Dongshaea marina: one gene and its partner. The protein of the gene in region 1 interacts with the protein of each later gene in a pairwise test. Links are inferred from orthologs where the notes say so. Each region holds a gene or a part of one and is shown on either strand. Other genes may lie near its edges.

What was found. Proteins that work in one complex are often made in the same cells at the same time.
Region 2: the proteins of sfsA (region 1) and DB847_RS17435 interact in binary tests that used the Escherichia coli proteins (3 or more experiments, as listed by UniProt). The link is inferred for Dongshaea marina from one-to-one orthologs.

The regions. Positions count from the first base shown.
Region 1 is NZ_CP028897.1:1,215,591-1,219,618, reverse strand. Bases 526-3,391 are described here. They hold sfsA (DNA/RNA nuclease SfsA), read left to right. Parts: upstream 526-1,519; coding sequence 1,520-2,263; downstream 2,264-3,391. Other genes in these bases: gluQRS (tRNA glutamyl-Q(34) synthetase GluQRS), read left to right, coding at 2,858-3,391; dksA (RNA polymerase-binding protein DksA), read left to right, coding at 2,355-2,807; thpR (RNA 2',3'-cyclic phosphodiesterase), read left to right, coding at 945-1,523; hrpB (ATP-dependent helicase HrpB), read right to left, coding at 526-932. Outside these bases: more of hrpB, read right to left, coding at 1-525; more of gluQRS, read left to right, coding at 3,392-3,775; polynucleotide adenylyltransferase PcnB, read left to right, coding at 3,839-4,028. UniProt on the Escherichia coli protein: Binds to DNA non-specifically. Could be a regulatory factor involved in maltose metabolism.
Region 2 is NZ_CP028897.1:3,724,884-3,728,344, forward strand. Bases 581-3,461 are described here. They hold DB847_RS17435 (glutamate-5-semialdehyde dehydrogenase), read left to right. Parts: upstream 581-1,333; coding sequence 1,334-2,590; downstream 2,591-3,461. Other genes in these bases: proB (glutamate 5-kinase), read left to right, coding at 581-1,323; DB847_RS17440 (ABC transporter substrate-binding protein), read left to right, coding at 2,989-3,461. Also shown: more of proB, read left to right, coding at 220-580. UniProt on the Escherichia coli protein: Catalyzes the NADPH-dependent reduction of L-glutamate 5-phosphate into L-glutamate 5-semialdehyde and phosphate. The product spontaneously undergoes cyclization to form 1-pyrroline-5-carboxylate.

The DNA.
Region 1 (4,028 bases):
CGCTGCTCCAGAGCTGCTATCCCATCCCGGGCCGAAAAGGCCTCCCGACGCTCCAGACCACTATCCACCACCCAATGTACCCCCTCTATGGTCAGGGAGGTCTCTGCGATATTGGTGGTCACCACCACTTTACGCCGCCCTTCCACACAGGGACGTATCGCCTGCTGTTGTTTCTCGAAAGGGAGTCGCCCATACAGGGGGCAAAGCAGGATGGTTTGAGAAACCCGGGGCTCCAGCCATTCCACCAGCCGAAGAATCTCAAGTTCACCGGGCAGAAAGACCAGACCGTCCCCCTGCAGTGCGTTCAGCGCTTCCAGCACCACAGCTCCAATCGCCGGGATCAGTGGCTGCTGACGATTCCAGGGGCGATAGTGATGAGTCACCGGGTGCAGCCGTCCATCACAGCTAAGGGTCTGCGCCTCGGGCAGTAAACGCCTTAGCAGTGCGTCATCCAGGGTCGCAGACATCAACAGCAACTTAAGCTCTGGTGCAAACACCTGCTGTGCTTCCAGGGTAAACGCCAGTGCCAAATCGGCCTGCAGGCTTCGCTCATGGAACTCATCGAAAATCACCAGGCCGATCCCCTCGAGCTCGGGATCTTGTTGTAGCATTCGGATAAGGATCCCCTCGGTGACCACCTCCAACCGAGTTGCTTTGCTCACCCGGGTTTCACCCCGTACCCGATAGCCTACCTGTTGGCCGGGCTTCTCTCCGAGCTGCTCAGCAAGGCGCTGGGCAACGGCACGGGCAGCCAGGCGCCGAGGCTCCAGCATCAATAGTTTTTTACCAGAGAATTTTGGATCGGCCAGTAGTTGCAAAGGCAGCCAGGTTGATTTACCTGAACCAGGTGGCGCCTGCAATATCACCTGCTCATGTTGTTTTAATGCGCTCAGCAAGGCTGGTACAATCTCAGCCACCGGTAAATCAGTCAAATCTGGATCTCTATGTCACAAGGGAGTGCACGTATTTTACCCTCATCTGTCACGGATGCTACGCTTGGTGGATCTAAGCGGCTCTTTTTTGGACTATCACTCTCCCAAATCTCCAGGCCCCTGCAGCTGCTGCAAAAGCAACTTGTCTCCTCCGGACGGGCGGTTCACCCGGACAACTTTCACCTGACCCTGGCATTTTTGGGAATGACCCCGGAGAACCGGCTTGCAGAGCTTGATCAACTGGCGAAACAGCTCGCTGGCACTCCCTTTGAAATCACACTCGATACCCTGGGGCACTTTAAAAAGGCACGCGTGTTGTGGATAGGACCTGGTGATCTGCCCGCCCCCCTTGAGCTGCTGGCCAGCACCCTCGCCCGGCGTATTAGTGAGCTTGGGATCCATGTTGACTGGCGCACCCCCTATCGCCCCCACGCCACCTTGTATCGCAAGTGGCAAGGCGCACTCCCTGAGCTGGAGATCCCACCAATCCGGGTCAAGATAGACGCTTTCTCACTGTTTGAGTCCAGGAGCTTTCCAGAGGGTGTACGCTACCTGGAGCTGGCCCGCTACCCCCTACAGGAGCATTCATGAAGTTCACCCCACCGTTGCAGCAGGGCACCCTTATCAAACGCTATAAACGATTTTTGACCGATATCTATGATGAAAAGGGAGAGCAGCTCACCATCCACTGCCCCAATACCGGGGCGATGACAGGTTGTGCGATAGAGGGCTCCAGGGTCTGGTATTCCGAGTCTGATAATCCCAAGCGCAAATACCCCCATACCTGGGAGTTGGCCGAGAACGAACACGGCGTGATCTGTATCAACACCCAGCGGGCCAATCAGCTTGCCTATGAGGGGATCGAGCAGGGAGTGATCCATGAACTCAGCGGGTATTCGAAGCTCCAGCGGGAAGTAAAGTATGGCGAGGAGAACTCCCGTATCGATCTGCTGCTCAGTGATGAGTCTCGCCCCCCCTGCTATGTGGAAGTCAAAAGCTGCACCCTGCTCGAGTCCGACGGCTGTGGCTATTTTCCTGACGCTGTCTCGGAGCGGGGACAAAAACACCTGCGGGAGCTAATCCACATCAAGAGACAGGGAAATCGGGCCGTGTTACTCTTTGTTGTTCAGCACACAGGTATCACAAAAGTAAGACCCGCCGCACATATTGATGCAAAATATAGTACCCTTATCGGGGAAGCTGAAGAGCAAGGGGTTGAAATTCTCTGTTATCGGGCCCATCTTGAACCGGGAGTTCTGAAGCTAGCCCAATCAGTACCTTTTGAACGGAAAAATGTGAATAGTTGTACTGATTTAGCAAAAAAAACTTGAAAAAATTGCTAAACCGAGCATCTTTCTGTTATAGATACTCGCTTTTTAAATTTAGAGGGCACACTGTATCGTGCTAATTAGGAGATAAAGCATGCCAACAGGCCAAACTAGGAAATCACTCGGTCCTCTAGCCATCGCTGGCGTTGAGCCCTATCAGGAGCAGCCAGGCGAAGAGTACATGAATGAACCACAGCTGAGCCATTTTAGAAAGATTCTTGAGGCTTGGCGCAACCAACTTCGCGAAGAGGTGGACAGGACAGTGACTCATATGAAGGATGAGGCTGCCAACTTCCCCGACCCGGTTGATCGTGCAGCTCAGGAAGAGGAGTTCGCCCTGGAGCTCAGGACCCGTGATCGCGAGCGTAAGCTGATCAAAAAAATTGAAAAGACCATCCAGAAAATTGATGACGAAGATTTTGGCTACTGCGAGCACTGTGGTATCGAAATCGGGATCCGTCGCCTGGAGGCCAGACCTACCGCCGATCTTTGTGTTGACTGCAAAACCCTTGCAGAGATCAAAGAAAAACAGATGGGTGGTGTGTAACTCCCCAATTCAAAGAGAGCTTCGGCTCTCTTTACTCTTTTCCTATATCCATGACAAGCATAGAATCTAGCCCCATCTCTCACTCTTATCGCGGGCGTTTTGCCCCCACTCCATCCGGACCTCTTCATTTTGGCTCGCTGATCGCAGCCACCGGCAGCTATCTGCAAGCGAAGAGCCAGCAGGGAAAGTGGCTGTTACGGATAGACGATCTGGATACTCCCCGGGTTGTTCCAGGTGCCGCCAGCCAGATCTGCAAGACCCTGGAACGTTATGGCCTGCACTGGGATGAGACTATTGTCTATCAGAGCCAGCATTTTGAACGCTACCAGGCAATCATTGAGACCCTCAAACAGCAACAGCTAACCTATTACTGCCGCTGCACCCGCAAAGAGATCAAGGCGATCGGTGGCATCTACCTGGGCCATTGCCGCAAGCTCACTAATTCGGCGGATCAAAGCTCGATCCGAGTCAGGGTCGATCAGCCCCTCGACGGATTCTTCGATAAGCTGCAGGGCGAGATCGCCGTCGAACCCCACCTGGCCGAAGAGGATTTCATTATCCGCCGCCGGGATGGGCTCTATGCCTACAACCTGGCTGTGGTCGTTGATGACCACCAGGCCGGGATCACCGAAGTGGTTCGCGGAGCCGATCTCTTGAGCACCACGGTGCGCCAGCGCCACCTCTATCAACTGATGCGCTGGCCCGAGCCGGATTACCTGCATCTACCGCTGGCCGTTGAGAGTCATGGCCATAAGCTCTCTAAGCAGAACCATGCTCCTGCACTTGACCTGGACAACCCCGAGCCTCAGCTCTGGCTAGCCCTGAAGTTTTTGGGATTAAAGCCCCCCCTCGAGCTTCATCAGGCCCCCGTTGAGGAGCAACTCGAGTGGGCTGGCTCAAAATGGAACCCAGCTCAACTTCCCTGCCAGCGTGAGATTGAGCTCAGTGATATCTCCCGGCAAGCATAGCGTTTCTCATTTGCCGGCGGCTGAGCTATCATAGCCGCTGCCAAAATATCTACCGACATGACAATGAGGTGTCTTATTTTTTCTCGTATTAAACGGTGCTGCAGTAAGCTGCTGGGTAAATCCCAGCCAGAAGCTGAGCAGATCCACCGTGTTGTGATCCCTCGCGAGCAGCATAGCGTCTCGCGCAAGCAGATCTGTGAACCGGCACTCAAGGTGCTCTACCGCCTGCATCGCTCGGGCTACCAGGCCTTTC
Region 2 (3,461 bases), 2.5 Mb from region 1 along the record:
TCCATCAGTCCATATTTAACAGGCTCAAAAGCCTCATCCGAACACCAATCTATCAAATTGGAAAAAAATGTAAACCTCCACTTAATGGGACTCAGCCCTGCTGTGACAAGGGTGAAAAGCTTTTCAAAAAAACCATCAATTGCACAAAAAATGATTGCACTTGGTCTTTTTTAGCGGTAAAAGGGAGGGTCAGTCACAAATTTTATATTTGAGAGCGTGATGCAGCGTAAAACCATCATAGTAAAGTTGGGAACCAGCGTACTCACGGGTGGTACTCAGAGCCTTGACCGGGCACACATGGTTGAACTGGTTCGCCAGTGTGCAGCACTCCATAACGAAGGGCATCAGCTGATCCTTGTCAGCTCCGGCGCGATCGCTGCCGGACGCGAGCATCTTGGATTCAAACCCCTGCCCTCCACCATCTCAAACAAGCAGATGCTGGCCGCCGTGGGCCAGAGCCAGCTGATGTTAACCTGGCAGAATCTCTTTAACCTTTACGGATTGCATATTGGACAGATGTTGCTGACCCGTGCCGATCTTGAGGATAGAGAGCGCTTTCTCAATGCCAGAGATACCCTGCAAACCCTGATCCGTCACCGTATCATTCCGGTCATCAATGAAAATGATGCGGTTGCCACTACCGAAATCAAGGTCGGAGATAATGACAATCTGTCGGCACGGGCCGCCATATTGGCTGATGCCGACCTGCTGATCCTGCTCACCGATCAGCCAGGCCTGTTCACCGCCGATCCCAGACAGGATCCGAACGCCACCCTGATTCAGGAAGTACAGACCATAGACGACACCCTGCGCGCTCTGGCCGGTGACAGTGTCAGTGGCCTGGGCACCGGAGGCATGTCAACCAAGCTCCAGGCTGCCGATCTCGCTCGTCGCTCCGGTATCGATGTGGTGATAGCCAGTGGTCAGTCTCCGGAAGTGATCCTGCGCCTTGCCCGGGAGCAAAGGGTTGGCACCCGATTTTTTGCTGAGCAGACCCCTCTTGAGAGCCGCAAGAGCTGGATTCTTGCGGGACCACCACCGAGTGGTGAGATCCATGTTGATACCGGCGCGGTCAGTGCCGTGAAACATAGTGGAAGCAGCCTGCTTCCCAAGGGGATAGTAAACATTGAAGGACTCTTCCATCGGGGCGATGCCGTCAAGGTGATCACTCCCTGTGGCCAGGAGCTGGCACGGGGGATCACCCGTTATTCCAGCCATGAGCTGGGACAGATCAAAGGCAACCACTCGACGGAGATTGAGTCATTACTCGGCTATGGATTTGGATCCGTTGCGATCCACCGGGATGATCTCGTTTTACTCTAAAGGATGACGCATGAACCTTGAACAGCAGGCGCAAGCCGCCCAACAGGCGAGCTTCCAGCTGGCTACCCTGAGTAGTGCCCAGAAAAACCGGGCACTCATGGCAATCGCCGATGAGCTGGCGATCGCAAAACACGAAATATTAACCGCTAATGCGAAGGATATGAGTGCAGCCCGCGCCGCTGGCACCAATGAGGCAATGCTGGACCGCCTGCTCCTGACGGAGGAGCGACTGCGTGGAATCATTGAAGATGTTCGCAAAGTGGTTTCGCTGGCCGACCCGGTTGGCAGCAGCATAGACTCCCGAACCCTGGAAAACGGCATGCGCCTCACCCGCCGCCGGGTGCCCCTGGGCGTGATTGGAGTGATCTATGAGGCGCGTCCAAACGTCACCATAGATATTGCGACCCTGTGCCTTAAAACCGGTAATGCCTGTATCCTACGTGGCGGGAAAGAGACCCTTCACTCCAACCTTGAGCTGGTACGGGTGATCAAACAGGCCCTGCGTAGTACCGGGCTGCCCGAAGATGCGGTGCAGTATATCGAGAACCCGGATCGCGCCCTGATCAGCGAGCTGCTCAAGGCTGACCGCTATGTGGACATGATCATCCCTCGCGGTGGTCAACACCTGCAGCAACTGTGTAAAGAGCAGAGTACCATTCCGGTGATCATCGGCGGCTTTGGAATAAGCCACGGCTTTGTCGATGCCAGCGCCGATCAAAAGCGGGCCCTGCCGGTGATCAAAAATGCCAAACTGCACCGTCCCGCGGCCTGTAATGCCCTGGATACCCTGTTGGTGCACCAGGAGATCGCCCCTGAATTTCTCCCTAAGCTTGCAGCCTTCCTGGAGGACTCTGAGCTTGAGCTGATTGCTGAGCCCAAGGCCCATGCCCTGTTGGAGGGATATTATCCAAGGCTTGCAGCCGCCGTCGAAGGGGATTTTGATCGGGAGTGGCTCGGCCCTCAACTTGGGGTCAAGCTGGTTGCGGATGTCGATGAAGCCCTGATGCACCTGCGTGAGCATAATGCATCACACTCGGATACCATATTGACCAACGACCTTGGCAACGCCGAACGCTTTATCAATGGTGCCGGCTCTGCAGCCGTTTATGTCAACGCCTCGACCCGCTTCACCGATGGTGCCCAGTTTGGTTTAGGCGCCGAAGTGGCCGTTTCAACCCAAAAACTCCACGCCCGTGGCCCCATGGGACTGGAAGCCCTGACCAGCTATAAGTGGGTCGGCGAAGCGAATTACCTGAGCCGGGATTAAATATCGCTCTTAGGGACGTGCCCCACGAATCAGGGGCACGACCGGGCCTGCTTGCCGCCCCGGCAACATATTTGTACCCTCAACCCCGGAGCACTCCACTTCTCAACAGCCAAAATAGGTGGTGTTTGACATCAGTTGCTGATGTTTGGATTCAGCCATCACCGGCACGCTGTAAATCCATCCCTGGAATCTCTACTGCCGCTTCCCTGCGGCAGAAGGCCTGTGATGCGGAAACCAATGCCTCTTAAATACAAACAACCGAGCTGAAACATAACCCCCAGATAAAACCGCACAATGATTGATATTGATAATCAATCTCATTTTCATTACCATTCGCAGTCATATCCTTTGCACCAGCGCTGCTGGTCTAACCCTGATCGAATGGAATAAAAGACTCAATGAAGCCCTTAGTAAAAATCCTGATCCTGTTAAGTGTTCTGGTTTCCCTGCCCTCCTTTGCCGGGTATTACCCGATTACAGTCACAGATGTGGCAGGCCGTAAGGTCACCATTGAGCATCAGCCCCAGCACATAGCGCTATCGACGGGCAGGGTCTTTCCACTGCTGGAGATGATCTATCAGCAAGATGCCGCCAAGCACCTGGCGGCATGGCGCGATGATATGCGGATCTCTGCACCCAGCATGTATGCCTACTATGTGAAAAAGTATCCCGAGCTGAAAAAGATCCCGCAAATTGGCCTCATCAAGTCCGGTGAGTTTGATGCCGAGCGCTTTATCAACCTGAAGCCAAGGCCGGATCTCTTTATCGTGGATCTCTCCAATATCAAGCTTGCCCGTGATCAGGGGCTGCTGAAGACTCTGGATAAAGCCGGAGTTAAGGTGATTGCGATCGATTTTCGCGAGCAACCGGT